2 regions of the Peribacillus sp. B65 genome follow, and region 2 is predicted to be linked to the other one. Evidence: predicted binding sites of a transcription regulator. Region 2 holds the regulator's gene; the other holds the start of a gene.
What was found. The regulator LexA, encoded in region 2, represses DNA repair genes until DNA is damaged. The targets are predictions, from matches to a motif close to CGAACATATGTTCG.
Positions count from the first base shown of each region.

Region 1: the regulator LexA is predicted to act here: its motif matches at 6,305-6,318, upstream of uvrB (excinuclease ABC subunit UvrB).

Region 1 is NZ_CP195840.1:2,507,082-2,522,984, reverse strand. Features, by position in the region: gene ACSR9O_RS12305 (DUF4097 family beta strand repeat-containing protein) at 1-801, opposite strand, end outside; gene uvrA (excinuclease ABC subunit UvrA) at 1,302-4,181, opposite strand; gene uvrB (excinuclease ABC subunit UvrB) at 4,188-6,173, opposite strand; gene ACSR9O_RS12290 (CsbA family protein) at 6,392-6,622, opposite strand; gene ACSR9O_RS12285 (catalase) at 6,813-8,390, opposite strand; gene ACSR9O_RS12280 (MMPL family transporter) at 8,651-10,873, shown strand; gene ACSR9O_RS12275 (YceI family protein) at 11,069-11,602, shown strand; gene ACSR9O_RS12270 (FecCD family ABC transporter permease) at 11,658-12,713, opposite strand; gene ACSR9O_RS12265 (FecCD family ABC transporter permease) at 12,710-13,714, opposite strand; gene ACSR9O_RS12260 (ABC transporter substrate-binding protein) at 13,895-14,884, shown strand; gene ACSR9O_RS12255 (PDZ domain-containing protein) at 14,959-15,903, opposite strand, start outside.
Region 2 is NZ_CP195840.1:1,016,928-1,032,830, reverse strand. Features, by position in the region: gene ACSR9O_RS05115 (DUF896 domain-containing protein) at 1-122, opposite strand, end outside; gene ACSR9O_RS05110 (YneB family resolvase-like protein) at 188-844, opposite strand; gene yneA (cell division suppressor protein YneA) at 864-1,175, opposite strand; gene lexA (transcriptional repressor LexA) at 1,331-1,954, shown strand; gene ACSR9O_RS05095 (glucosaminidase domain-containing protein) at 2,160-2,675, opposite strand; gene ACSR9O_RS05090 (hypothetical protein) at 3,117-3,404, shown strand; gene ACSR9O_RS05085 (esterase/lipase family protein) at 3,787-5,319, opposite strand; gene ACSR9O_RS05080 (helix-turn-helix transcriptional regulator) at 6,093-6,317, opposite strand; gene ACSR9O_RS05075 (LexA family protein) at 6,452-7,090, shown strand; gene ACSR9O_RS05070 (N-acetylmuramoyl-L-alanine amidase family protein) at 8,112-8,801, opposite strand; gene ACSR9O_RS05065 (alpha/beta fold hydrolase) at 9,114-9,878, opposite strand; gene ACSR9O_RS05060 (aminoglycoside phosphotransferase family protein) at 10,029-10,946, shown strand; gene ACSR9O_RS05055 (CotD family spore coat protein) at 11,078-11,380, shown strand; gene ACSR9O_RS05050 (GNAT family N-acetyltransferase) at 11,452-11,913, opposite strand; gene ACSR9O_RS05045 (DEAD/DEAH box helicase family protein) at 12,160-12,657, shown strand; gene ACSR9O_RS05040 (DMT family transporter) at 13,414-13,743, shown strand; gene ACSR9O_RS05035 (DMT family transporter) at 13,768-14,115, shown strand; gene treR (trehalose operon repressor) at 14,234-14,947, opposite strand; gene treC (alpha,alpha-phosphotrehalase) at 14,979-15,903, opposite strand, start outside.

The DNA of each region.
Region 1 (15,903 bases), 1.5 Mb from region 2:
TTTCTTGAAGTATCCAGCAGCATTAATCGCTCCATTCAGGGTCTCGGCTTCCAAGTCATTAAAGTTGGTATCTGAAATGGTGATCATCCCATTACCTGTTTCAAGCTCACAGAAATCACCCGTACCCTGCATGATATGAATGGCACCATTTGCCGTTTTCGCTTTAAGCTTCTCTGATTTCAGTGATTCAGTCGTGATTGCGCCATTGAACATCCTTACATGGATGTCCTCATATTCCTTCCTTGGAATGTACATGATTGTATCAACCTTTATGGATTTTTCACGAACCTTGAACTTCAATTTTCCATTTTCAATCGTGAAATCGACTTCTTCCAAAAAATTTTTCCTGGCTTCTTCTATTTCTTCCACACGGTATACCTTAGCTTGGCATTCAACCCGGACATCATCATGGTCCCATGCGGCGATTTTTATTTTCCCATTTGCTATATCTACATCAACCTCATCCAGGAAATCATGCTCATGCTGAAAAATATGACTGACCTCCACAGACTTCCCGAAATTGAAATCAAGATCCGTTTCTTTGATTTTCTTAAAAGCACTTTCAACGAAATCAATAATCTTTTCTTTCGATGACTGGATATTCTTTTTAAACGTATCCTGAGTGCTTCCTTCACTTTTCTTATCCACGACTACCGTCGATAATTCGTTTTGCAATTTCTGCTCTTTAGCTTCACTTTCCTGACTGGCTTTTTCTAATTCTTCCAAAAGGCCCAAGGCTTCTTCCGCCGATAACTTTCCATCCTGAATCATTTCTAAAATCTTCTTTCTTTCCTCCTGCATGAACATTCCTCGCTTTCTTCTACCATTTTATTCATACATACGCCTAGATATCTAAAAAGTTTCATAAATACCGTTTTTCCCATCTTTCGACAAAGGAAAATGACAATTTCCGAAAAGGAAGATGTATGATTTCCCCGGAAATATCTTGTTTTCCCATTCTTTAATCAAATGATTGATTAAATGCACACTGTCATTTTTCTACAAAAAAACAAGCCTGATGGCTTGTTCCTGACTGTAGACAAATTCGAAGAAAACGAGTTTGCCTGCAGTTTTAATATTACTTTTACAATTCAGGTTGATTTCCGATCCAGGCACGCGCTTTTCCCGCAGGGGTCTCGCACCTTCCTCTACAATCAACTTCGTTAAAAAAATTAAGCTAGAAATCCATACATAAGGAATTGAACTGCTTTGGGTCAGCTGGTTCGGACATCCATTTGATGAAAGATATGTTTTCCGAACCCCCTTTAGTGGACAAACTGAAACTAGCCAACCGGCTTCTTTTAAGCATGTTCATGCTCCGTTTCTTTTTCTTCAATCCAATTTTCCATGCGGATTTGATCACGGGTAAGTACAGGTTTTAAGTATTTCCCCGTGTACGATTCGGAAACTTCACATATTTTTTCAGGTGTTCCATAAGTGACGATCGTACCGCCCTTATCTCCGCCTTCCGGTCCCAGGTCAATAATATGGTCCGCCGTCTTGATGACATCCAGATTATGCTCGATCACCAAAACGGTATCCCCATTGTCAACCAGCCGCTGCAGAACCTGGAGCAGCCTTGCTATATCGTGGACATGTAGACCGGTAGTTGGTTCATCCAAGATATAGAAGGAGCGCCCAGTGGATCGGCGATGCAATTCGGAAGCAAGTTTCACCCTTTGCGCTTCACCGCCTGATAAAGTGGTGGCAGGCTGTCCAAGCTTGATATAACCCAAACCAACATCATAAATCGTTTGCAGCTTCCGTTTGATTTTCGGGATATTTTCAAAGAAACTAACGCCTTCCTCGACTGTCATATCGAGAATGTCGGATATGTTTTTCCCTTTATATTTCACTTCAAGAGTTTCCCGGTTATACCTTTTACCATGACAGATTTCACATGGAACATAGACATCTGGGAGAAAATGCATTTCAATCTTGATAATCCCATCACCACGGCATGCTTCACAGCGGCCGCCCTTAACATTGAAACTGAACCTTCCTTTTTTATAACCGCGGATCTTCGCTTCATTAGTCGAGGCAAACACGTCACGAACATCATCGAATACACCCGTATAGGTAGCTGGATTCGATCGTGGGGTTCTGCCGATAGGTGATTGGTCAATATCAATGACTTTATCTAAATGCTCGATTCCCTTGATTTCACGGAAATCACCTGGTCTGGCTTTTGCCCGATTCAGTTTTTGAGCCAATGACTTATGGAGGATCTCATTCACCAATGTACTTTTCCCTGATCCGGAGACTCCCGTTACGGCTGTAAAGACCCCAAGCGGGAATTTCACATTAACGTTTTTCAAATTGTTTTCCTTGGCACCTTTTATTTCAATGACACGGCCATCATTTTTCCGGCGTTCCAATGGCAATGGAATGAATTTCTTCCCTGCTAAATATTGCCCCGTTAAGGATTTAGGATTATTCATGACCTCTTCCGTAGTTCCAGCGGCCACTATTTCCCCTCCATGCGCTCCTGCTCCAGGACCAACATCGATCAAATAATCCGCAGCAATCATCGTATCTTCATCGTGCTCGACAACAATGAGGGTGTTCCCGATTTCGCGCATATTCTTCAATGTTTCGATCAATCGATCGTTATCCCTCTGATGCAGCCCTATTGAAGGTTCATCCAAAATATAAAGGACTCCCGTCAATCGGGAACCGATCTGCGTCGCCAATCTTATACGCTGCGCTTCACCGCCTGATAAAGTTCCCGCTGCCCTGCTCAACGTCAAATATTCCAAACCTACATTAGCCAGGAAACCGAGCCGCTCACGAATTTCACGTAAAATCAATCTCGCAATTGCAGCTTCTTTTTCAGTCAAATCAAGCTCATCGAAAAATACTAACGCATCCTCCACTGATAAAGCTGTCGTTTCACTAATATGGACCCCTTGAATGAGCACGGAAAGACTCTCTTTTTTCAATCGATGACCCTTACAGGTTGGACAGTGATGTTCTGACATGTATTTCTGCATTTGCTCACGAATAAAGTCAGAACTCGTCTCCTTGAAGCGCCTTTCGATGTTTCTTAAAACTCCTTCAAAAGGAATATATCCTTCTTGCACTCTTCCAAAATCATTTTTATAACGGAAATATATCTTATCTTTGCCTGAACCAAGCAAGACCTTATCCATCTTCTCTTCCGGTAAATCCTTAACGGGCACATCCATATCTATCCCATAATGGTTTGCCACCGCTTCAAGGAGCTGAGGGTAATATTGAGAACTTGTCGGCTCCCATGGCGCAATTGCATGTTGACGGAGGCTTAATTCGTTATTCGGGATGACCAGATCACGGTCCACCTCAAGCCTTGCCCCCAAGCCATCACAATCCGGGCAGGCCCCAAACGGGCTATTGAAGGAAAACATTCTAGGCTCTAACTCTTCAATCGAAAATCCGCAGTATGGACAAGCATGATGTTCACTGAACAGCAGCTCTTCCTCACCCATAACGTCAATGATGACTTTACCTTCGCCAAGCTGCAAAGCACTTTCCAATGAATCTGCAAGCCTGGCCATGATACCCTCTTTTATGACGATCCGGTCTATGATGACTTCAATCGAATGTTTTTTATTTTTTTCGAGAGTGATCTCATCGCTGAGGTCATGCATTTCCCCGTTCACACGAATGCGGACATATCCTTGTTTCTTAACTTCCTCCAAAACTTTCGCATGTGTCCCTTTTCTGCCTGAGACTAGCGGTGCCAATACTTGAAGCTTGGTTCGCTCAGGGTAATCAAGAATGCGGTCCACCATTTGCTCTATCGTTTGTGAGGTGATTTCTATATTATGGATGGGACAGGTCGGCCTGCCGACCCGTGCAAATAACAGCCTTAAATAATCATAGATCTCCGTAACAGTCCCTACGGTTGAACGAGGATTTCGACTGGTCGTTTTCTGGTCTATGGAAATGGCTGGTGACAAACCTTCTATCGCATCGACATCCGGTTTATCCACTTGGCCTAAGAATTGACGAGCATAAGCGGAAAGTGATTCCACATAACGTCTTTGCCCTTCTGCATAAATCGTATCAAAAGCCAAGGAAGACTTTCCAGATCCGGATAATCCGGTCAGCACAACAAGTTTGTCTCTCGGTATCGTGATATCAATATTCTTTAAATTGTTGGCCCTGGCGCCTTTTATCACAATTTTATCCATTGCCATGTTTCGTCACCCTTCCGCTTTTAACTCTAGTAATAAATCACGCAGCTCGGCAGCTCGCTCGAAGTCCAGTGCCTTTGCCGCTTCCTTCATTTCTTTTTCCATGCTTGCCATTACTTTTAAACGCTCTTTTTTAGGAAGCTTCGCGAGGCTTGGTGCAAGGTCTTCCTTATACTCTTCGCCTTCTTCGGCAACATGAGTCGCCCTTATGGAGTCGCGGATATCCTTTTGAATGGTTTGAGGCAATATTCCATGCTCTTTATTATAATTTTCCTGGATTTCACGGCGCCGCCTCGTTTCATTGATGGCAAGTTCCATCGAATTCGTGATTCGGTCTGCATACATGATGACGTGGCCGTTCGCATTACGGGCTGCACGGCCCATCGTTTGAATAAGCGAACGTTCCGAGCGAAGGAACCCTTCTTTATCGGCATCCAGAATGGTCACTAACGACACTTCCGGAATATCGAGGCCTTCCCTTAAAAGATTGATTCCAACTAGAACATCATATTTGCCCATTCGAAGTTCCCGGATGATTTCTATCCTTTCCAAGGTCTTCACTTCCGAATGAAGATATTGGACCTTGATGCCGATTTCCTTTAAATAATCAGTTAAATCCTCAGACATCTTTTTCGTCAAGGTCGTTATGAGCACACGCTCGTTCTTTTTGACGCGCTCCTGTATTTCACCGATCAAGTCATCTATTTGCCCTTCAATCGGCCGCACTTCCACCGTCGGATCCAGCAATCCGGTAGGACGGATGATCTGCTGAACCATTTCCGGGGTATGTTCGAGTTCATATGGTCCCGGAGTTGCCGAAACGAATATGGATTGATGGACCTTTTTTTCAAATTCCTCAAATCTTAGCGGGCGGTTATCTTTCGCAGACGGCAGACGGAAGCCATGATCGACGAGCACTTGCTTACGCGCCTGATCTCCATTGAACATTCCGCGGATTTGCGAGAGGGTTACGTGTGATTCATCCACGACCAATAGGAAATCCTCTGGAAAGTAATCTATTAAAGTGTATGGTGTCGCACCTGAGGGACGAAGCGTCAAATGGCGGGAATAGTTCTCGATCCCTGAACAAAAGCCCATTTCACGCATCATTTCCAGATCATAACGGGTCCGCTGCTCCAAGCGCTGCGCTTCAAGGAGTTTTTCATCTTCCCTTAATTCCTTCAATCGTTCTTCCAGTTCCGTTTCGATATTTTGAATGGCTATCCGCATTTTCTCTTCGCGGGTTACGAAGTGGGAAGCCGGGAAAATGGCGATATGATCCCGTTCACCGGTAATTTCGCCAGTCAGGGCATCGACTTCACGAATACGGTCAATCTCATCCCCGAAAAACTCGACCCGTACGCAATGTTCATCACGTGAGGCCGGGAAAATTTCAACCACGTCGCCGCGAACGCGGAAGGTCCCCCGTTGGAAAGCAATATCATTACGTTCATATTGAATATCAACGAGTCTGTGCAGCAAGGCATTCCGGTCTATCTCCATGCCTGTTCGGAGGGAAACGACCATCTCCCGGTACTCTTCAGGAGAACCGAGTCCATATATGCACGAAACACTGGCAATGATGATGACATCTTTCCTTTCGAACAAAGACGAGGTTGCCGAGTGACGCAGTTTATCGATTTCATCATTGATGCTTGCATCTTTCTCGATGAATGTATCCGTGGATGGAACATAAGCCTCCGGCTGGTAGTAATCATAATAGCTAACGAAGTACTCAACGGCATTATTAGGGAAGAACTCTTTGAACTCACTATAAAGCTGCCCTGCCAACGTTTTATTGTGGGCAATGACAAGAGTCGGTTTATTGATTCTTTGAATCACATTGGAAACGGTGAACGTTTTCCCTGTCCCTGTCGCCCCCAATAACGTCTGCATTTCCTTGCCTTCCTTAATCCCTTCGACCAGCATTTCAATTGCTGCCGGCTGATCTCCTTGAGGAGAGTATTTTGAGACTAACTCAAACTTATCCTTCACCAAGCATAGCCTCCTATTGAAATATTTTTATATGAAAACGGGACATAACTATATCCCTTCTATTTATTCCGGTTTGATAAAGCATATATACACATTCTACCACAATAGCCTTAAAACAAACCAGCAATAAGCGAACATCCATTCTATTTTTGTTTTATGGACTTCATGATGTGTTGAGGGGAATGACAAGTTTGGGTACAAAAAAAGCACCTTTTGTGTCAGGCGCTCTTGGATGTACGTTTCATCATTCTTTTTGATAACCAAAATCCCACTGTTAGGGATAAGGCATCGACGATGATCAATAAGTTTGTATGCGTATAACCTTTATATGCGGAAGCTGTAATCAAGGCAACAGTTAAAACAAGGCCCACGACATTGTTATAGGTGACCCTTGAAAATAGCATGACGAGTAGACAAGGAAGGAAAAGGGCAGAAAGAAATTTAATCATTTTTTCATCTCCTTTATAAGAGAAAAATAGAGTAGTTTCAGTTTAAATGATTATCAAGTTTTTTGCCAATCAATTTCCCACTTGATTTTCAAGGCATCATCAGAAGAATCTTCCACACTTCCATCAATTATGCCCATTAAAAAAAGAGGCAAACCCCTTTATAGGGAAGTTTGCCTCTTTTTTAGTCCCATCAATATGGATCCGCTTCATGTCCTTTACTAACGGCATCCTCAGGGTTATCCGACCCGCCCAGTGGTTTTGAAGATTCCGTATGTTCAGAAGCCGAGGCCAGTCCCTCTTTCAATCTGCGGCCATACTCTTCATCGGCCTCTTCGGCAAGTGCTATCATTTTTTCCTGAATGCGCTTGTCGGCAGGAGCCAATGCCGCCACTAAATTGGAAATTAAATCGTCCTTTTCCCAATCCTCGAATTCACGGAATGTTTCCCCGGCCTGTTTCGTATTATTTTGACGATCGATTGTCTCACGAACAATTTTCCCTTCCACCATAGGTGTATGCTCCTTGCCCGTCTGCTTGGCTTCTTTCAAGCCGCCGACAGTTGATGGTTCGTAGTTGATGTGGGGGCTTTGGCTGCCTCTGCCAACTTCATATTGCATCTGTCCGCCAGTCTGATTCGTGGCTGTTCGTTTTTTCGGAGCATTGATCGGCAATTGCAGATAATTCGCGCCAACACGGTGACGCTGTGTATCGGAATAAGAGAATGTACGTCCCTGTAACATCTTGTCATCAGAAAAGTCCAGTCCATCCACTAGGACACCTGTGCCGAATGCAGCCTGTTCGACTTCAGTGAAATAGTCTTCAGGGTTTTTATTCAATACCATCGTACCGACATGCAGCCAAGGGAACTCATCTTTCGGCCAGATCTTCGTATCATCCAACGGATCGAAATCCAACTCAGGATGATCATCATCACTCATGATCTGTACGTTGAGATCCCATTCAGGATAGTCACCGCGTTCGATCGCTTCATAAAGATCCTGTGTGGCATGATTGAAATTCGTAGCTTGAATTTCATTGGCCTCTTGCTGTGTCAGGTTCTTGATCCCTTGTTTCGGTTCCCAATGATACTTGACAAGCACTGCTTTCCCTTCCTCATTCACCCATTTATAAGTATTGACCCCTGATCCTTGCATCATGCGATAGTTAGCTGGAATGCCCCATGGGGAAAACACAAAGGTAACCATATGGAATGTTTCAGGCGAACTCGAGCAAAAATCGAAAATCCTCCTGCCGTCCTGAATATTCGTGACCGGATCCGGTTTGAAGGCATGAATCAAATCCGGGAATTTCATGGCATCACGGATAAAGAAAATTTTCAGGTTATTGCCTACAAGATCCCAGTTTCCGTCTTCCGTATAAAATTTAACGGCAAATCCCCTTGGGTCACGTAACGTTTCCGGGGACGTCCCTCCATGAATAACAGATGAAAATCTCACGAATACCGGGGTTTTTTTACCTTCTTCCTGAAAAACCTTCGCTCTCGTATATTTTGAAATCGGCTCGTCCCCCGCTTTACCGGTCGGAACGAAATAACCATGCGCACCTGCACCGCGGGCATGCACAACCCGTTCAGGGATACGCTCCCTATCGAAGTGGCTGATTTTTTCCAGGAAATCATAGTTCTCAAGTGTACTAGGTCCTCTGTTCCCTACAGTTCTAATACTCTGGTTATTCGTTACCGGGTGCCCTTGCCTGTTCGTTAATGTTTCTTTCGATTCATCATTTGTTTTTTTTGATTTATCAGACAAAAAAATCCCTCCTTTGTTAATAAAAGCCATAATAATACTATACTTTCCCCTATCTCCTATATTTAACTCTTCAATCTTCAAAATTTAATTGAAATTAGTAAATAAGTACTTTTCCCCTATATATCGATGAGCAGATTTTCATGCCATTAACGACTTGAAGCATTTAGTAGTTGGAGTGAGCATACCCATTTTTGTATATGTCAACAGCACACCATTATAATGAACTAAGGATAAAAAATTCAAAAAGCGGGGTGCCTTCATTGGACGAATCAATATTAGGAAAACTTGGCAGGATGATGACAGGAAAAATCAGTCGTTGGGTTGTCATTGCTGTATGGATAATTGCAGCAATCGGATTAACCATCACATTGCCTGCCGTTAATGATCGAACAGCAAATAATGCCGCCGACTTGCCTGAAGACTCACCTTCCGTCGTGGCTGATGAACTTATTAAAGAAGAGTTTCCAAATTCCTCTGGAATACCTGCCCTGCTTACATGGCATCGGGAAGGTGGACTGACAGAGGCCGACTTGGCCGAAATCCAGTACCTTTCCAAGGAATTGACAGATAACCCTTTGATACAGCAATCTTTTTTACCGCCGCTTCATGAAATTCCGTTGCCTGCTCTTCAAGGCTCGGTTTCAGAAGATGGAACGACTTTCGTACAGCCGCTTTTCTTTAAAGAAAAGACCGAGACTGAAATTCTTGAAAAAAATCTTGAGAGCATTAATGAAATAGTTTCGGAACGTATTGGATCTGACCCATTCAAGGTCCCTACAGATTCAGATGAATTATCACTTCGAGTGACAGGCCCTGTAGGGATATCCGTCGATGCAACAGGATTATTTTCAGGTGCTGATTTCAAATTGCTATTAGCGACCGTAATACTTGTACTTGTCGTATTATTACTCATTTACCGTTCCCCGCTTTTAGCCATCATCCCTTTAATCGGAGTAGGATTCGCCTATATTGTCACAAGCCCGATCCTTGGATTCATGGCAGATCATGGTTGGATTACAGTCGATTCACAGGCCATTTCGATCATGACCGTATTATTATTCGGTGCCGGAACGGATTATTGTCTATTTTTAATTTCTCACTACAGAAGTGAATTAAGAAATCATGAAAGCAAACGGAAAGCCATGATCTCCGCATTTAAAGATTCATCAGGCGCCATTGCGATGAGCGGCCTTACGATCGTCATCTCGCTGCTAACATTGCTTGTAGCGAAATACGGAGCCTACCACCGTTTCGCTGTACCATTCAGCTTGTCCATCTTAATCATGATGCTGGCAGCTTTAACACTTGTACCGGCATTGCTTTCTGTATTCGGAAGGGCTTCCTTCTACCCAATCGTTCCGCGTACACCAGAAATGGAAGAAATACGGGCCAAGAAAAAGGGAAAAGCCGTCAAAAAGCATAAAGAAGGCCGCATCGGTAACTGGATTGGTCATATCGTCACAACCAAGCCATGGACCGTCATTCTTACATGCTTGATCATCTTCAGTGTATTAGCTGGATATTCTTCACAAATAAAATATTCATATGATATTCTCTCTTCCTTTCCTGAAGATATGAACTCCCGTGAAGGCTATTCTGTCATTTCCGACTCGTACTCACCGGGTGAACTGGCACCAGCCACAGTGGTTGTAGACACGAATGGTGAAGATATCGATTTAGCGCCGACATTAGAAGGGATGAATATTGTTGAAAGTGTGGCTGATCCAGTCACAAGTAAATCCAATGAAGATCTGCAATCCTATGAGGTCAAATTCAACATCAACCCATATGATATCGAGGCAATTGATTCCATTCCGGAAATCCGCACAATTGCGGAGAAAGAATTGAAGGCCGCCAATATATCTTCCGTCGAAGATAAGGTTTGGATTGGCGGGCAAACTGCGACGCAATTCGATAAAAGGGATACCGTAAAGGCAGATGAATTCATGATCATCCCGATCATCATCGTCCTGATTTCCTTACTCCTTTTAGCCTACTTGCGATCTGTGACAGCCATGGTGTATTTAATGGGGACAGTAATTCTCTCATTCTTTGCTGCTATGGGCTTAGGTTGGATAATCCTGCACTATTTCATGGGTGTCGATGCCATAGAGGGGACGATTCCACTTTATTCTTTCGTATTCCTTGTTGCACTTGGAGAAGACTATAACATTTTCATGGTTTCAAGCATTTGGCGTAAGAAAGAAACGATGCCAATCAAGCAGGCCATCAGAAAAGGCGTTGCCGAAACTAGCGGTGTCATCACTTCCGCCGGAATAATCTTGGCAGCCACTTTTTCCGTTCTAGCCACACTTCCGATTCAAGTATTGGTTCAATTCGGGCTCATTACTGCTCTTGGTGTGTTAATGGACACATTCATTGTGCGCCCGTTCCTTGTTCCTGCGATTACCGCCCTGCTTGGCCGCCATGCCTTTTGGCCAAGTAAAGTGACCGATCAAGAAGAGAAAGATCATGCCAATTAATTAAGGTAGTCAGCTTTACTTTTCTTCATAATGAAAAACCCTGTGCCTCATAAATGCACAGGGTTTTTCATGTTTTCAAAATTAAGGAAAACTTTCAGTTGACACTATTGCTTCCACCTCTTATAATTACATTAAGTTAAGATATCTCAAATTAAAGATATATAAATTCAAGATTAATAATTAGGAGGAATTATCATGACCAATACAAAATGGACAGTCGACCCGACTCACAGTGCTATTGAATTTTCCGTAAAACATATGATGATCGCTAAAGTAAAAGGAAGTTTTAATAAGTTCGAAGCAAACATTCTTGCAAACCCATTGGATCTAACAACTGCAGAGATCGATTTTACCGTTGATGTGGCCAGTATTGACACACGCAATGCAGACCGGGATAATCACTTGCGTTCCGCTGACTTCTTTGATGTAGAAAAAAACCCTACATTAACATTCAAATCAACAAAAATTGTGAAAACGGATGAAGATGAATACGATGTAACTGGAAATGTGACTCTTAATGGAATCACACAAGAAGAAACTTTCAGCATCACCTTCGAAGGCCAAGGAAAAGATCCATGGGGAAATGAAAAAGCAGGCTTTAGCGGAAAAGGTAAAGTCAAACGCAGTGATTATGGTTTAACCTATAACGCAGCTTTAGAAACAGGCGGCGTACTGATCGGCGATCAAATCACGCTTACCATCGAAATCGAAGTTGCAAAAGAAGCTTAATTAATAAAGAAGCAGCCATCCTAGGGATGGCTGCTTCTTTCTACATTTACCGGTGTTACGAATTCCTCGTTTTATAAAGTAAATAAATGAAGTATGGTGCCCCGATGCTCGCTGTGAAGACACCAGCCGGTATTTCCAAAGGTGAGAATAGGGTCCGTCCAATCAAATCCGCCACCATAACCAGGATGCCGCCAAGCAAAGCTGAAGTGGGCAGTAACACTCCAAAACTAGAACCAACAAGCCTTCTGGCCATGTGTGGGGCCATTAATCCAACAAAGCCTATTCCTCCAGCAAAAGCTGTGGAACCGCCAATCAAGGCCGTACTGATCATCAATAATGTAAACCGTTGTTTTTGGACATGTCCCCCAAGACCCGTTGCAAGGTCATCGCCAAGCTCCTGTAAATTAATATTTCTGGCATACAGGAAGGCGATTAATAGGAATAGAATCGTCCATGGTGCCAGAACAGCGATATTATTCCAGGTGGAGTTAGACACTGACCCCGTGATCCAAAGGTTGGCCTGGCTCGCTTGATAGACTGGACCAAGAATCATCATCATCGTAGTGAGTGCCTTCATTAAGGCCATCACCCCAATTCCGATCAACACAAGCCTGATCGGGGGAACTCCATTTTTCCAGGCTAATGAATAAACAAGTAAGGCCACGACTGTCGCCCCAATGAACGCAGCTAACGGCAGCCAATTGATGCTCACCGTTAATGAATGATTCTTATCACTAAAAATGGCCAAGAATCCAACGACCGCCACTGTCGCTCCTCCCGTTATCCCCAAGATATCAGGCGAAGCAAGTGGATTCCGAATCATCCCTTGAAGGATTCCGCCAGCAACAGCAAGGCCCATCCCCACCAACAGGGCAACAATTATTCTAGGCAGGCGGAAAGATTGGATGATAAGCCGATCGCTCTCCGTTCCCCCTCCGAAAAGGACCTGGAGGACACTTAGCGGATTTATATTCATTTCACCCACGCCAGTACTGATCACAAACACTAGTGAAGTGACTACAAATAATATGAAAATCACGATCATAGCTTTTTTATCCATCAAGAATGATATTTTTTCATTAAACAAACGAAAGCTCTTATATGACTTCATCGACCGCTGAACCCCTTTCTAGCTATATAAATAAAGAATGGGGTCCCTATTATGGCTGTCATGACTCCGACCGGAACTTCTCGAGGCATCAGGATATACCTGGATATGACATCGGCCGCAATCAAAAGCACCGCCCCGAAAAGTCCAGAGAAGGGAATCAGCCAGCGATGATCGATGCCTACTATAGAACGGGTAAGATGTGGAACGACGATTCCTATAAAGCCAATCGGACCCGCAACCGCCACTGATCCGCCAGCGAGAAGGATGATTGCCAGCCCCAGAACCAACTTAAGGAAAACTATATTCAATCCAAGACCTTTTGCAACATCCTCACCTATGGACAACACATTCATTTTACCGGACATGATCAAGGCAAGGCCCCAGCCTACGACAAGATAAGGCAGAACAGCAACTAAATTGTCCAGACTTCTACCGGAGACGGATCCGGCAAGCCAGAATAGGACTTGCTCTAAAAGAGCCTCATTAGAGACAAGAAGACCTTGTGTAAGTGAAGCTACCATGGCCGTCATGGCTGCACCAGCCAATGTCAGCTTCATAGGTGTCAAGCCGCCTCGCCCCATGCTTCCAATCATATATATGCTTATCGCGGCTATGGCCGCCCCTATGAATGACAGCCATGTGAATACTTGAAGATTACTTATTCCAAAAACGGTGACACCTGTTACAACCGCCAATCCCGCCCCGGCGTTGACCCCGAATATATCTGGAGACGCGAGGGGGTTTTTAGTTAGCGTTTGCATTAACACCCCGGAAATGGCCAAACTTGCACCGATTGCCGAAGCTATCAGGGCCCGCGGAAGTCTGACTGATTGAATGACAATGTGTTCGTTCGTCCCATTGAAATCGGTAAAAGCATCGATGGCCATTTTCCACGTTGTATCTGTATAACCGTATACAATGCTTGAGCACAGTAAAAATAGCAGCAAAAGAATGGTAATGAACAGCCCCATCCATTTCTGCCATGAATTTTTTAATAACATATCCAGTTACCTTTCCAATCACGTTTGTATAGTAATATTTTACTGGTCTAAACAGGATTATGTCAACGAATTTGAGAATCATTTTCAATTATATATTGACAGAAAAGTATATTCATTTTATGATGGTGCTGTTAAGTGCGAATGATTATCATTTGCTGACAAATTGGGAGGGATACATAGATGTTTAGATTTAAGTCTTTATTAACGATTTTTACAATATTTGCAGTCTTCCTTCTAGCAGCTTGCGGGAATTCGGATGAAAAGGCCGATGGAAATAAAGCTGAAGACAAGAAAGAGGAGAAAAGCTACACAATTGAGCATGCCATGGGCACTGCCGAGTTGAAAGAAACGCCTAAAAGAGTGGTCGTTTTAACAAATGAAGGCACTGAAGCATTGATTGCTTTAGGGATTAAACCTGTTGGTGCCGTTCAATCATGGCTTGGTGACCCTTGGTACGACCATATTAAAGATGATATGGATGGGGTCGAAGTTGTTGGTGTTGAACATGAAGTTAACTTAGAGAAAATCGCATCACTGAAGCCTGACTTGATTATCGGAAGCAAGATACGCCAAGAAGCTGTTTATGATAAATTAAATGCAATCGCCCCTACCGTTTTCTCGGAAACGTTAAGAGGAGATTGGAAAGAAAACTTTAAACTATATGCAAAAGCCTTGAACCTTGAAGAAAAAGGGAACGATGTAATTGCAGAATTCGATAAAAACACTGAAGATCTTAAAGCTAAATTGGGTGATAAAGTAAATCAAGAAGTTTCCATTGTTCGTTTCATGGCTGGAACTACTCGTATTTATTACACTGATTCATTCTCTGGAGTGATTTTCGATCAATTAGGATTTAAACGTGCAGAACAACAGAAGGAACTCTTCACTGCAGATAATAAATTAGGCAACCTTGCCATTGAGGTTGGAAAAGAAGTCATCCCTAAAATGGATGGAGATATTCTCTTCTACTTCACTTACGCTCCTGAAGGCGACAAACAAGCCCTAAGCACAGCAAAAGAATGGACGAATGATCCACTTTGGAAAAACCTTGATGCAGTCAAAAACGGAAATGCCCATGAGGTTAGCGACGCAACATGGAATACAGCTGGCGGAGTAATTGCAGCTAATAAAATGCTTGAAGATATAGAAAAGATCATGCTTGAAAAGTAATAACACGTTTCCATTGAAAAAGGCCTTTCTCGATATAATTCGAGAAAGGCCTTTTATTTTATATTAATGTGTCATTATCCCACTTGTCCGCTTTCCTTCAATTGATCGTCAACGAATAAGAGGCCCAATTCGTAATGCTCCCCGTCAAATAGAGCTCTTTGCACAAAACGAATCTGTTCATTATTATCGATGACCTCAAGCTTGCAATGTGCCCGGTTTATTTGGAGGGCCCTGTATAACTCTTCTTCTTCCCTGACGACGACACCATTTATTTTCGAAATGACCTCGCCTTTTAGCAACCCCATTTTATCTGCCGGAGATTGAGGGATAACGCCTAAGATCTGGACACCCAACTTACTTTTCGAAAAATAAAAAGGAAGCTTTTGATCCATTGCCTTTTGGGAATAATGCAGAAATTCACGACCGAGGATTGCTAAAACAGCCGTCATGATTGCCAATGGGGGATACCAGTAACCAACTGCCGCCAAAAGCGTAATCATAATTCCCAATGCCCCTACCTTTTTGCCTTGCGCCCTAATGGCCAGTTCAGGGAGCGTCCCATGCACTTTTTGCCTAAAGCCGATTAATATGGGCAGTACGATCGGCGACAGGGATACATCCCCGATTGAAAAAACTGGATACCATTCGAAAGGAATTGGAAGTTGTCCTCCAGGAACCATGACGAACATGGGAATTAGCCAGATTCGCTGTGATACATACACACCTATCGGCTGCCCCCTCTTGGATACCTCCAACTGGGGAGAGACCTTTTTACTTCCGTTGCCAACAATCAAGAACCCTTCAGCAATCAATAATAACCCAATTAAAATGACAAGTGTCGGATATACGGACCGATCCAGCTGATTAAAGGCATCCTGAAAGAACGTAAGCTTGATATCTCTATCATATAAAAAGAAAAGGATAAAGAAGGTGAGTCCCACTGTATAAACGGGGGAAACAAACCTCCTTTTCATGGATAGCATGGACAAAATCGTTACCACTGTCATGATGAGCAGCGC
Region 2 (15,903 bases):
AATGTTTCCAAATACTCACTTCTCAATTGGGTTTGCTCTTTCGCCTCAACTTCCGTCAAACCTTCAGCCTTTGCCTTTTTAGAAAGTTCATTAATACGGGCTATTTTTTCTTTTGATAACATAATTTCGCTCCTTCATAATCTCCGGATATTGTCATGGTATTAAAAAAAAAGCGAAATTACAAGTTCTAAGATTTACTTTCATTTGTATTCAGTTGATGTTCGAGAAAACGCCTGTTCACAGTAGCCTTTGAAACATTGTATCCAAAGCCCCTTAAAGTGGCTGCGATTTCTGCGAATGTCAATCCATTGGCCCGAAGTTTAATAATTTCTTCAATAGGGATTTCCATACGGTCCCTTCCAGTGGAATTCCTTTGATTCTGAAGGTTTTTTTGAGGACGGTATCCTTTTTCAACGGCTCTTATCATCCCGCGCTTTATTTTAAGATTATGTAGTTTCCTTTGGTATTCTTCTACAATACCGACTATCTGGATGACCATGGCATCCGAATCCGATAACTCAAGCTCCCCGTCATGTGAGAGTGTATAAATTTTAACATCTTCTTTAAGGATGACATGGAAAAGGGCTATTTTGGCATTCCCTCTTCCCAGCCTTGTTTCATCCTGGATTAATAGTACTTCAGCTTCTTTAGTTTTAAATAGTTCGAGCATGTCAAAAATGCCATCCCGATTCAACTCATAACCACTTGCCTGCTCTTTTATTATGGATATAACTTCAACATCCATCTTTTCTGCCAATTTGACTAACTCATCTTCCTGCCTTGCCAATGATGTTTCCTGTGACTCTTTTTCTGTGCTGACCCTACAATAGATTACCGCCTTCATAATACCCTACCTTCACTGCTTACTGCTCACTGGCCAAATTCTGGACAAGTTCTTCCCCTTTAACCGGTATGACGATGACTTGACCAGGTTTAATTGTATCCGCCCTGACTCCATTATGCTCTTCTATCCAACCAATGAATTCTTTTTTTGTCAAATTTGCTTCTTCATATTCTTCAGCGATTCCCCATAGGGTGTCACCTTCACTTACTTCTATAGAAAGGAAATCCTTTTTTGGATCATTGTTCAATGTACAAGAGAATAAAATTGAAAAGATGAATACTGATCCCGCTAATAGAATCGTATAAATATAATTTTTGTATAAATTTTTCATAAATATCCCTCCAAAGCGAATGTTCGTTCGTATGTTATGGTCAAATTATAATACGAACGTTTGTTTCAGTCAACAACAAAATTCGAACTTATGTTTGTATAGAATTGGGGGCCATGCTATAATGTAGCAAAGAACATTGGGGAAGAGGTGCACATATGACTAAACTATCAAAAAGGCAGCAAGATATTCTTGATTTCATTAAAGAAGAGGTCCGCCAAAAAGGGTATCCACCTTCCGTACGGGAGATTGGTGAAGCAGTGGGACTTGCTTCAAGTTCAACAGTACACGGGCATTTATCACGCCTGGAAAGCAAAGGCCTGATTAGACGTGACCCAACCAAGCCAAGGGCCATTGAAATAATGAATTTGGAGGAAGCGAACAATATTCCCAAAGTCAATGTCGTGAACGTGCCGTTACTTGGAAAAGTAACAGCGGGAATGCCGATAACGGCCATTGAGAACATAGAAGAATACTTTCCGCTTCCCGAAAGCATGGTTCCACATGATGACCATGTATTCATGCTGGAAATCATGGGTGAAAGTATGATCGAAGCAGGAATTCATGATGGGGATTATGTCATCGTGAAACAACAAAGCAATGCCAATAATGGAGATATCGTCGTGGCCATGACGGAAGATGATGAAGCCACTGTAAAACGATTCTTTAAGGAACCGGATTACATAAGGCTTCAGCCTGAGAACTCGAATATGGAACCAATTATTTTACGAGATGTTTCGATACTTGGAAAAGTAATAGGCTTATATAGACAAATACACTAAAAGCGCTAACCGCGCTTTTTTTGTTTGTTTAATCTATGTCCCGAATTCTCTCAATATGCATAAGGAATTTTAATAGAATCAAGTTTTCATGGGAATTTAAACGTCCTTAATTACGAACGGAAGTATACGATCGCCTAATATGTACTTTGGTAACAATCTGATTACAATGAAAAAGAGAGCTTTAACTACCGCTCCCAGTTAAAATTCACTTCACTCGTAATCTTTGGTTCACTTTAATTAGGTTAAGATCTACCAAGCCGTTCCACTGTTGAATCTGCACTTGTGTAGAACCGTATGCTTTTGCAAGCGCAGAGACGGTATCCCCTTTTTGGACAATATGATAAACCTCTTCTATACTTGCATCATATTTTGTTAAATCGCTTGTTTCGATAAGGTTCACCAGTTTTTCAATATAGTTGGGATCCGAGGCGTACCCAGCATCGAAAATTGCTTTGAGTGCTTTTCTGTAATCTTTTTCTCCAATGACAGCCGTATAAAGACTTCTATTCCATGAAGTCCCCTTTACATATAAATTGGCAAGATCTCTAAGACTTTCTTCCCAAGATGGGTATTTTCTGAATTTGTTCCATACTTGAACGGGTACGCCAATGACATATTCCATTGTCTGAATGATGACAGACTCACCCTTGAAGTCACCTTTTGTACCGAATATATTTTTTCCTTTGCTTGCTAATAAACTTGTCCCATACCCACTCTCCAAACAAGCTTGTGCAATGACAACAGAAGGTAATATTTTGCATAGGGAGCAATTTCCTTAATAAATGTTTCCTTGCTCATTAGAACCTCCCATCAATGGTTTTACTTTATTTTTCACTGTTCATCTTCATTCTTATCGTATTCTCATCTATGAAAAAGGTTACAGCAAGTCCCATACAACAGGTTCTGATGTTTGGCTAATTGTTTTTATTATAGATTTCTTACCTAGAGTGGCTTGCTTCGAGTATTATTTATCCATTTCCCTACCAAACAGGAAAAGCCGTCAATCCATTTAATTAAATGGATTGACGGCTTTTTCTGTTGAACACTGAAAATCTTCAAAACTTGTTCGTTAATTTTAAATTTGTAATTATTTATTTTTGTATAAAACCTTGATGAAAAACAAAAACTATTTTTAAAAACTTCATTTCAAGGTGGTGAAATCATGGACTACCCAACCGTCCATACAAACTTCTGGGATGCAGTGATAGCCATTCCTACCATCATGATTCTTACTCAACTTATTAAGGTCATGTTTCATATTCATCCAAAATTCGTACCTACCATCGCTTTGGGTCTTGGCTTGTTCATTTCCATTTTCATCAGTCATCGTCATCACTTGGTTTCAGGAATTTTCATGGGCTGGTTTTATGGCTATGCAAGCATAGGCAATTATGCTGCACTCAAAACTGGTATTTTGTCTTATAGAGAATCCTACAAAAAGACGGATTAAATCTATTCTTGTTGTCTAGCTGAAATTCATCAATCTTTTTATTGCTAGATGACCTTACTAGCTTTATTTCCCATCGAACACCATTAATTTAATCGCTGTATTAGTAATTACAAACTGGCTGAATCCTTTGGCTAAAACAAACCACCCATGTTAACACCACATTACATCCAAAAAAAACCTTTTCAATTATGAGAAGGGATTTTTTTGTCGGGAAAAGTGGGTTATTATGTTTTTTACACTCCTGCCGAGGCGGCTTGGTAGGATCGGCGGAAAGGGAGCGGACTTCTGTATTCAACTGGATCTATTATTCAAGAAAAGACTGAAGGCAAACTTCGAATTTGTCTACAGTCTGATACCATCTCAAAGAAGAGAATGCATTTCACTATTTCTCAATATAGACCGAACGAATCATTGTCCGGGTTCTTTCAGTACCATCCACATTTTTTTCCTTGACATCTATTGTTACATTATAAACACCTGACTTAGGTACTTCCGGAAGGGTGCCAGTAAAATTTTCTGTATCCATTGCCTTAATTGAGCTTTTTTCACTAATTTCATTACCTGTTTCATCTATTAGATGAACCAAAAATGTTGTGCTGATTGGCCTTTTTTTATCATTCATTGGGTTCTCTATTAAAAATTTCGCATCTTTTTGCTTAACTTTACCGGCCATACTTAATGTAATGGGATTCTTTTCGTTAAATTGTGCTGTGAACAGGTAGGCGTCTTTTGGCGATTTAGTCTTCATACGCACTTTCCAATCACCAATTTCAAGGTTGTTTCTATTGAATGATTGGACGGTTGCACCATTAAAAAAGGAAGTTTCGTTTTTGGCTGAATGAACCATTAAGGAAGGTGAATACTTTTTATTGGATGGAGAAATCATTTCAACCTCGACATCATTTGATGCTGTATATATGTTTATATTGCCTGGGGCTGATTCATTTACATGGAAGCTTAGTTCGATCCAGACATTTTGTTTCAGGACATCACCCAGAACGGTTTGAGCGAGTGCGGTGGTAATGACATCATCTTCAACCCGTTCTTTATAATTGACATTATATTCAGGGATCCCAGCGGTGGAGGTGCTTCTTAAATATGGTTCAATTCTTGAAAATACAGCTGAGCCGACTCGTATATTGTCGTGATCAAAGTTGGAATCTGAAAATAAATGTGTTGCATAGGGTATTTTTGTACTCCATACATTCACTAGACCATCATTTTCCCCATATGAAGATAAATATTGTCCACCCATTGATAAGGCTGATAGAACCGGGCCTCTGTTCATGCCTGCCACAGTGAAATACATGTTTTTACGAGAATTAACATGGTTATCCGTGACCGAACGAAATTCAGCCATTTTACCAACTTGTAAAGAATAAGTTCCCTCATCTTTTTGACCTAATAGGGAACCAAGCCAGCCCGCATACCAGCTATAAGCCAAATCAGCTAGGTGAGAACCATGATGGGGGGAAGCTAAAGTGATTACCCTTCCAACATACTGGTGTGCTCCATAGTGCACTAGAGCCGCTTGGGTATCTGGGCCCCCTTTGCTGTGAGCTATAATATTTACTTTTTCACCCCCGAAATGGTTACTGATTTCTGCAAGCATTTGAGCTAAAAGCCTTCCATTAGCATATTGGCTCACTGATCCATTTCCAGCTGAATCATGAAGCTGAACAAAAACAGTTTGGTAGCCTGCTTCATACGCTTTGGTATACATATCATTGACACCATGATAATCCGTTTCACCGTACCAGCTGGTTGAACTGCCGTTTTTCCCTTGAACAAACACGATCGGTGGTTTCTTTGTATCAAGATTGGGAGGAATACTTCCAAGAAACCAATCCCCTGGACTGAAAGTTTCGGAAGGGGGCTTTAATTTTCCTGCTGAGGAAATGTCTGGCTTGGCCATAATTAATATGGTTAGAATGAGGACAAGAAAAACGATATAATTGATTACATTCCTTTTCAATTGTTATCTCCTCCAATATCATGTGGAATTCTTTCGAACTCATCCTATTTTCAACGCCCTCCTTCCATGCCTTTGATAGCCTTCATTAGTATATATTTGTACTTTTGCATACCATTACCTGCTATCTTCATAAAGATAGGAGAAAAAAACTAGAAAAAGTTCATAAAAAATGGAGATATAGTATGATGGTTTGCCTTCAATTCGTTTATGTATACAGTCATTTTCCAATTATGAAATTATCCTTATAGAGGAAATCCATATATCGAATGCTGTATGTTCACGAAGAAAAAGAGAATAAGCCCTTCTCCTGCAAAAGATGTAGGGCTTGACTTTATTTATGAGCATCCAAATATTATTCTTCGAATTTGCCACTGTCCAATTGCTCCTATTCATGTTGTTTTGAAGTCCATCCTATACATTAAGTAAATTGTTGAAAAAATTCTTTTACAGCAATTGGCTGTCATTCATAGGGATCTCAATATCAATCGTGTATTTGGATTATTAACTCCTTAAAGCCCTCCCCTAAACGCCACATACGCCTATTTCACAATGAGAACTGGATAAATAATATCAGGGCTATGCTCGCTCTTCCAATTGTATAATTTATTTATCTGATTTTCCTTTCCCATTTTTTCACCCTGTTTCGATCATTACTTAAATTTTGCCCCAGGAATGGTTACTTTGGTGAATAAATGATTGATAGTCTTGATCCTTTAACTACATTTGAAGTGTAGGTGGGGATCAAAAAAAATAATATCGTCGATCGAGAACCCTACACATTCCGCAAACAAATAAGCCTTATCGATTCGCAAAGGAATCTTATATTGCTCATAGTCAATGTAAGTCCTTTTGGCCATCTTCAGCACTTTAGCCATTTCTTCCTGTGTTAAACCTTTATACTTCCTCGCTTGTTTAAGTGTGAACTTAACGTTTGTCATATCTTGTCACCACCTATCTAAAAAAATGATATCACACTTGAAGTATAGTTACCAACAATTTTTCGCAAAATTCACGCACTTTAAGTTTACTCACCTTCACTCATGGTGTATATTCAAGTAAGAGGTGAAGAAATATGCACATTGGTGAACGGATTAAAATGTTAAGAAAAGAAAGAAAAATGACACAAGAAGATTTAGCAAATATATTAAAGGTGGCACCAACGGCAGTATCAGCATGGGAATCTGGACGGAATAAACCTTTAATGGATAAATTGGGCATGATGTCCTCATGCTTTGAAATACCGCTATCCCACCTCATTGAAGGAGCACCTAACGCTAGAAATGCTCCAGGAATGGAATTTCTAAATGAAAAGAATGTAAGATTAATTGGAGTATATGGCAATATCCCTGCTGGAGAGCCTAATTTTACCAATGAATATATAGAAGCCTATATGCCGACATTAAATTCGATGCTAAAAACGAATAAAGAATATTTTTTCCTTAGAGTGAATGGCAATAGCATGAACAAAGAATTCAGTGACGGATCATTGATTCTCGTTGAAAAAACAACCTACGTTGATAAAGGAAAAATTGGAGTGGTCTTGGTAAATGGTCACGATGCCACTGTCAAAAAAGTGAATATCGATGAAGAAAATATCACACTCACTCCCTGCAGCACGGATCCTTTTTATGAAGAAAAAACCTATAACATCAAAAATGATAGAGTTCGAATTTTAGGAAAAGTGGTTCAAGCCATTAAAATATACGATTAATGTCCACTTAGAGTTTTTTTATGGAGTATTACTTTAGTTCTCTTTGTTGACTGATACATATTAGGTACAAGCCATCATGGTTTGTGCTTATTAGTATTGTTCTTTATATATGTCTTTGCAAAAGATAATTAAAATTTGTGTCAGCCTATATACAAAGGCATATCCGTTTTCCCCAGATTACTTATTTCATTGAGTGAATGTTTTTGGAACTCTAAGCTTCCTAGGGCTTTTATTTCAGATTTCCCTTTCATGCAGAATGAATATAATTGTCTGTATTAGGCAATCAAATTATCATATTTTTATTATTCGGTTCACAACCTCATATGGGAATCTTATAATAGGATGATAAGCATTTGCCTCTGTAGCTCTAGAAGGGAAGAGCGCCGGAAAACATTTGTAGCCACCGGGTCGCAAGGTAAGGGTTTCAGAAGCACCGAAAAGCAAATAGCTGAGGCAGGTGGAATTCCTGCCGGTGAAAATCCGTAGGGAAGCGTGTTCTCCCCTAGCCTATGCTTACGAAAGGAGTGCGGGTTCGAATCCCGTCAGAGGCTTTTTTCTTGGAAAATGCGAGTATATATTCAATTCCACTTTAGCCCTCTGTGCAAATTTATTTATTTTTCCCTTTCACTTCTTCCGCTATTATCTAAGTACTCATTTAGGACAGTAGAATGTACACGACTATTTTATTACACGCATATTCCTGAACAAGGAAAAGCCCCTCTCTTTTTGAGAAGGGCTGAGTTTGTAGACAAAAGAGGTTCTCTCTAAAAGTTAAAACAAAGTTGATTGGAGCGGGTGGCGAGACGCCTGAGGGAAATGCGTGTCCAAGAAAACCCCGCCAGGCGCAAAGGCGTCGAGGAGGCTTCCGGACCGCCCGCGGAAAACGAGTGCCTGTAGTGGAAATCAACGTTCAAATTGTACTAATCCTTAAAAACTGTAGACAAACTCTTTTTGAGAAAGGCTTCCTGTGTGGTGTGCTTCTGGAAGTTAAAAATAATTTAACCAGGCAACTATTAATTATTCATTTAACCCGCAATTTCTGGTTTACTGTAATGGTGTACTGACTGTCAAGTGCGTTCCAATCTTTAATTTGCTGAACCGTACTGCCATAAGCCATGCTTAAGGAGTATACGGTGTCACCATTAACGACTGTGTGGTATACAGCTGTATTTTTCTTTTTAAGATCGAAGCATTTAACTAAACCGTTTACATGTCCGCGAGCCAGTGATTCGATAAAGGGCGCCGTTTTCAATTTGGCTGCGTCATTGACATTATCGATAAATCCATTTTCAGTCAGTAGTGCAGGCATGTCCGTTTCACGGAGCACATGTAAATCTCCTGTTTTTTGTCCTCTGTCTTGGATGTTGATAAGCTTCAAGACCTCTGAATGAATATGATCTTGATACGTTTTCGTAATCTGATTAGTAGACGTATAAACGTAATCCTCATACCCAGTGCCGCCGCCGGCATTGATGTGGATGGAGAGATAAAAGTCGGCTCCCCACGCGTTCGCTGCATTCGTCCTATCGTTTAAAGAGGGGTACGTATCTTGGTACCTGCTCATTTTTACAGAAACGTTATTATATTCTATTAATAAGATGTCTTTAATTCGAGTTGCAATGGATAAAGTTAAATCCTTTTCTCTCAATCCATTCCCCACCGAGCCTGGATCCGTACCGCCGTGGCCGGGATCAATAAATACTTTTACCATTTCTATCACCTCTATTAATCTTATGTTACGTATCAATAAATGCTTGTACACATAACTATCTGATTAAAGAAATTTCAAAATAAAGAATTCATCTCTCGGCCACAGTTCCAAAAAAAATACACCCTAAAGGTGTTATGGCATTATACGATAACATTCGCCAAATGGACGCGGAATTTTTAAAAAGCCTTCTTCCATTTTTATACTTTTCTATCAGGAATTATTGGGCGTCTACAAATAAAGTTATAGAAGGAGATAGAGAGATAAAAAAAGTCAACATTAACAAAAATACTCTAACTAAATGCTTGCATTTATTTAGTTATGGTTTGTTTTATTTAATTGTTCTGCACAATCTTTGATTGAGTCAATCACTATAGTTGGTTCTGATAATTGCGGAAAATGCCCACTTTTTTTTGCGACAATGTGTTTGCTGTTTCTTGACAATGAAAGCAATTCCAATTGATTCTTAAGTCGTTTTTTTCGAATTTCCTCTGGCATCATTCGATTTTCTTGTCCACCAGTAATGACAAATACAGGTATTTCGGGAAATGTATCAGTTTGCTGGATTTGATCCACAGTTTTTTTTACAAAATTAACTTCATTGAATTGTTTATGCGAGGATAAGGAATCAAACACCTTGAACATCCTATTAACGGTTTTTACGGCCTTGCCTTGGTATTCATTAAGGCTTATATCTTTCGTTGTACTGGATTCTAAAAAAACTATTCCCCCCACTTCATTTGGGTAAAGTCGGGCATATAAATTAGCATATAGGCCGCCTAGCGAATGTCCGACCAATAAGTATGGAGGTTCAAACCCCACGATTGTTAATGCCTCACGTAAAGTGTTAACAATACTTTTCCCGTCTTGGCTTTCCTTAGGTTTATCGCTGCCAGCAACACCAAAGCGATTATAGGAAAATACAGATGATGTTTCAGAAATTGCCGGTAGTATTTTCATCCAACCCTCTATCGGTCCAGAACCACCGTTAATCAAAACTATATTTGGTTTGCCTTTTCCACTAATATTATATTGTAACGTCCCTTTTGGTGTTTCCACTTTATATTTTTCTATTTTCAATATCAGCGCACCTCACTTTGTTTAGATTACTCTACGTGTGTAACAAGCTTTGGTTTCATTTATTGAAGTTCTAACATAATGCTTTAATTTTTACGAAAGTTATCTGGAAACTTATCCTCTAGCTAAAATTTTTTAAAGGAGAGTTGTATGATGAATGAATATGGTAAGTTTGAACAATTGGTTCAAAAGTTTGATCAAGGAAGCAAGCTAATTCGCGCATGGGAATTAAAAGGCGGAATTTCTGCACAGGTTACAGGCCTTGAAGTATTACATCCTTCAGGGCGGCTCATGAAAATGATCGTTCGTCAGCATGGTGATCCTGACCTAAAACGGAATCCAAATGTTGCAGCTGATGAACACAAGCTCCTAGGGATATTGAAAGCTGCAGGTTTGCCTGTACCGATGCCATATTACCTAGAGCAATCGTGCGAGATTTTTTCCAAGCCATGCATACTTATCGAGTTTATTGAGGGGAAGTCAGAATTCACACCCTCAAATCTCAATGATCATATCTTACAATCGGCAATAAATCTAGCAAAAATCCATCGGGTTGATTGTGCAAATCTATCTTTATCATTCCTGCCTAAATTAGAAAATACATATATCGAAATGTTAAATAATAAAGATAGGGTAATCCTGGACAAAGCATTAAATCTGAGTTTGATTAGGGATTTGTTAAAATTTTTCACGCCTTTACCATCCATGAATAAGGAAGTGATCCTTCATGGTGATTATTGGCCAGGAAATCTATTATGGACAGAGGGTAAACTAGTTTCCATAATTGATTGGGAAGATTCAGGCTTAGGGGACCCTTTGGTTGACCTTGCCAATAGTCAGCTCGAAATCTTTTATCATTTTGGAATGCAAGCGATGAATGACTTCACCAATCAATATAAAACCCTGATGCCTGAGGTGAATTTTACAAACTTACCCTACTGGCAATTATTTGCCTCATTACGGTTATCTACATTTCCTGAATGGGGCTTGGAAAAGAGCAAGGAAAATAACTGGCGAAAAAGACACAAGTCATTTGTTCGTCAAGCGATTAACCGAATTCGTTTAAATTAATGCTTTTTAAAATGAGTGAAAAATCTGATATGCCCAGGATATTTTTTATAAAGGCATTTATACTAGTCCCTTTATCATTTATTTTCATAAACTAATAATGACTTTCAAAAAAAAATCCAGGAGGTGTTTAAATGTATAATAAGCCCTGGGGGCATCCGAAAGGCGGTCAATGTCCACGACAATATTGCCCACCTCACAGAATGCCTACACAGTATAATCCACCTCAAATCTCCCCAGCAAAGCAATCTGTAAAAACCAATGTCATCAACACGGTGATTCCGGTTTTTCACCCGACACATACAACTACGGTGAATAAACACTTCAACACATATATACCGCATACCAGAAGTATCGTGAAAGAGTGTTATTCCCAAAGCTTTATTTGTGGAGTTCCTCAACCCCCTAGTTTTTCAAGGAGAATGGTAAGATATTAATTAAAAAAACCCCAATTCGGGGTTTTTATTAATTCCTTCCTCCATCCTTTGAATAATGAGTGTCAAAGGATTTAAAACTGTCTAAATGCAAACTCCCTATACTTTTTAAAGTGTTGTTTTTGATAAAACTCTTTTGCAGCTTTGTTTTCAAACCAATAATCCAGTTCAATTAAATCTATATCATTCTTTTTGGCAATTTCATAGACCTCATTCATTAGTATTTTACCGTAACCTTTTTTGGTTTGATTTTCAACGATACTAAGCTGATGCACATAAACTGATTTATACGCATTTTTAAAAGCACTTTCTGGATATTTTTTAATTTCAATCCATACGTAACCGATCGGTTCTACATGTTCTTTAAAAACGAGAAAAACAAAACTGTTATTTTCAACCAAACTTTTGAAAGATTCCTTCATTGCACTATAATTATATTCCTTAAAATACTTAGGATATAGTTTTGCATGCAGATCGTGGACATTTCTATTTAGTTTTGCAATTACTTCATGATCCCTGGTTTGACTAACATACATAATTATCCCCCTGACTATATCCTGTGAATTTCCATATACCAGTAATGTTCATATTCAAAGTACATTTTTTATATAGGACAGTCAATAGCCGTAAAGAAGAATCACATTCCTAGAGAGGCAGGCAAAGTTCTTTTTTCATTCTGGGTAAAAAAAAGATGCGAATTAACAGTTTGAACATACTAATAAATAAAGTGGAAAATATCATTATGATATTAGTAACCTATTTCCTTAATATACTGGAAGGTGATGATCATGACTTACCCTCTTTTTATTGTGACTGGCATTAGTGGCTCAGGTAAATCAGCAACTTCACTGGAATTGCAGAAAATCATGGTGGATTTCAATGTATTTGATATGGATCTTATCGTTAACAATGACGATTATCAAACAGCATGTGATAATTGGTTGAAGGTTGCCTATTATAGTGCTTATTCCGGACGTAATTCCGTATTATTCGGCAATGTACCCGATCCATATAATGTTGAAATTTGCGACCATTTCCCTTTATTTAATCCAGTTCATTACCTACATCTTTATTGTAACGGTGAAGCGCGTACACAACGATTATCGGCTCGTGGCAAATGGACGGCTGACAGCATTAATTATATGAATGAACTATCTGAGAATTTAGTTCAAGAAGCCAAAACATCAGTTCCACCAATACCTACTATAGACACTTCTACCACTTCGCCGCCCCAAGTCGCTAAGTTAATTAAACAATGGATAATGGAGAAGCTTGCCTAAATAAAGGAAAAATTTTTTATAAATGCAGATATGGACCTTCCTGAAGAAATACGTACATTTATTCCGAAATCCACTCTTGTCTGCTGCTGGCTTTCATAGCCAAATAAACGTATCGGTATAACCAAAGCCTTTTTGTTTAGCTTTTGATTTAAGGGTCGTTAGTTGAAGTAGTAGTAAAAAGGGATCTTCCTATAGAAAATCCCTTTTTACATCCCGGTAACATCTGATTAAATTAACTAGCTTTGTATAGAGTATGCACTAAAGTGGGATACTAAATTGTTGTGAACGTGATCTATTCCCCCAGAACGGGAAGCCTAATCCTATTAAAGTTGTTTCTAATAGAGATGAAATACGGATTCTAAGTTTAGCTACATCATCAATTTATTCTATCGAGGTATATTTTAAAATAAATAATGTACTTACAGAGGTTCTTCCCAAAGTGTAAAAGTAAATTTATCCGAATAACTATTAATTAATTTCATATTCTACCGTTTCCCTATTTCTTAAGTAATATAATCGTTAAAGGAATAATTCGACAAAATTCCTATAAATCCCTGTTCACCCTTCTTATATGTTGCTACCAGGTTCGAAGAAGCGGCTTATTGTATCACTTTAAAATGAATATTGAGCGTGAATAGCAAAGACAGAAAATATGATACTGACTATAGGTGGTTTTAGTTTAATATGAGTCCTTTAGATGATAAGATTCTTGAGGGAAGTGGTCGAAAATAGATCAATATTTAGGAGGAGTTCATCTTGAATCCTTATGCGTTCTTGGCAATAGCCATCCTAAGTGAAGTGTTTGGCAGTTCGATGTTAAAAGTATCAAACGGGTTTAAAAGGTTATTCCCTTCCATTGGTGTGGTAATTGGAATGGGTTTGGCTTTTTATTGCCTGTCATTATCTTTAATAACCATACCGCTTGGAACGGCTTATGCCATTTGGTCGGGAATAGGCACTGCTTTAACTGCTTTAGTGGGAGTTATCGTTTATAAAGAAAGCTTTAACGTGAAAAAATTTTTAGGTTTAGTCCTGATCATTGGAGGAGTTGTTGTTTTGAAACTCTCTAGTGGAGGCACTTCTTAACAATTTAGTAATGGAGGTAATAATATGAAGGGATACATAGCCTTAGGAATATCAATCATTAGTGAAGTATTTGGTACGACCATGCTTAAGTTGTCTGAAGGCTTTACACATTTATTCGCTTCATTTGGAGTTATAATTGGGTTTAGCATTGCATTTTATAGCTTATCTTTATGTCTTAAAACAATTCCGTTAAGCTTAGCTTATGCCATTTGGTCAGGAATAGGCACAGCTTTAACGGCAATGATTGGCGTACTATTATGGAATGAGCCATTTAGTATCACTACATTAGGCGGTTTAGTATTAATCATTGGCGGAGTGATTTTACTAAATGCTTCCCATACCACTAAACAAGCGGAAGGAGAGTCAAATTAAGTTTGACTCTCCTCATCTCCCCGCTCGTTTCAAAAATAAAAATATCTTCAACGGCGGGGTTCTCATTTTGAATGGGACTGAACTTTCAAAAGTCAGTCCTTCATTTCTTCCTTAACCTTCACCAAGTCCTTCGTGCAAAGTCAGTGAACTTGAATTTATCGGGTCTATGCCTGGATTCGCTATATTGAAACAAGCTTCCATCGATTAAATGGACCGTACTTTTCACAACTGCCACCATATCGAAGTCTTCAATGTCCAATAATTGTTTATCTTCCTCACTGCATGGCTCCACGGTAATTTCCTTGTTGGAAAAACCAATCTGGAGCCCGAGTTCCTTTTCGATATATCCATAAATAGAATCCTCACAAATTTCCTTGGTCAGGTTAGTTACGAATTCGCTTTTGAAATAGTCTTTGTCCAGTATGATTTTCTTCCCATTGATTTGGCGTACCCGGAACACCTTCCATATTTCACCATCATCAGTTAAGTCTAGAAGCTTGGCCATTTTTGAGTCGGGGGTCTCAAGCTCCAACTTGTGGATGATCGTTTTGGAATGCAAATTCAACTTTTCCACCATTTCTTTATAGGAAATCAAGCCTGCTACAGGAAAATTAAATTTGCTGAAATCCAAGACAAAGGAACCCTTGCCTTTGATTTTATGGATATATCCATTTTGTTCAAGCAACTGTAAGGATTTTCTCACAGTATCCCTGGATATGTCATACTCTTCCATGAAGCTGCTTTCGGAAGGAAGCTTTGAATTTGTCGGAAAGGTTCCTTCTTCAATTTTTGAAACGATATCACCATATAGCGATAGGTATTTGCTGTTCATTTCATCACCACAATATATTTTTCTTAGTCTGCTACTCGTCCTTTTTCAACAAATAGACCACCGATTCATAGGGACGAAGGATAAAATCACCTGCAAGTTCTTTCGAATCGATATAGTTTGAGAGAAGGAGCTCTGAGTTGTATCCGGATAGGTCTATATCCTTTGGAATTTCGAAGACCGTTTCTTTTGCATAAAAGTTATTGACGACCAAAAGTTTCTCGTCTTCATAACTGCGTACATAAGCGTACAATTGGTCATGGTCGCCAAGAATTTCCTGATAGTCCCCATATGCAATGATATCATGTTTCTTGCGTAAGAATATAAGTTTTTGGTAATGATGAAAAATGGAATCCTGATCCATCAGTGCGTGTTCAGCATTGATGATTTTGGCATTATCAGGCACTGCAATCCATGGAGTCCCTTTTGTAAAGCCTGCATGTTCCGCATTTTCCCACTGCATAGGAGTTCTCGAGTTATCACGGGATTTAGCTTGAAGGATTTCGATTATTTCCTTTTCATCCTTGCCTGCCTCTTTTAAAATATTGTAATAATTAATCGATTCCACGTCCCGATATTGTTCAATTTCATTGAATTTCGGGTTGGTCATCCCTATTTCCTCCCCTTGATAAATATAAGGGGTTCCCCTAAGCATATGAATGGCTGTTGCCAGCATCTTGGCCGATTCCTTGTGATATTCTTGATCATTCCCAAACCTGGATACGATCCTCGGCTGGTCATGGTTGCACCAGAACAGGGCATTCCATCCATTTCCTTCTTGCATCCCATATTGCCAGCTGCTTAGGATCTCCTTTAACTGCCTGAAGTCAAAATCTGCAAGTGACCACTTTTCCCCATCCTTATAATCCACCTTTAGATGATGGAAACTGAATACCATTGACAGCTCCTTTTCAACTGGAGATGAATATTTGATGCAATGGTCAATGGTCGTCGATGAC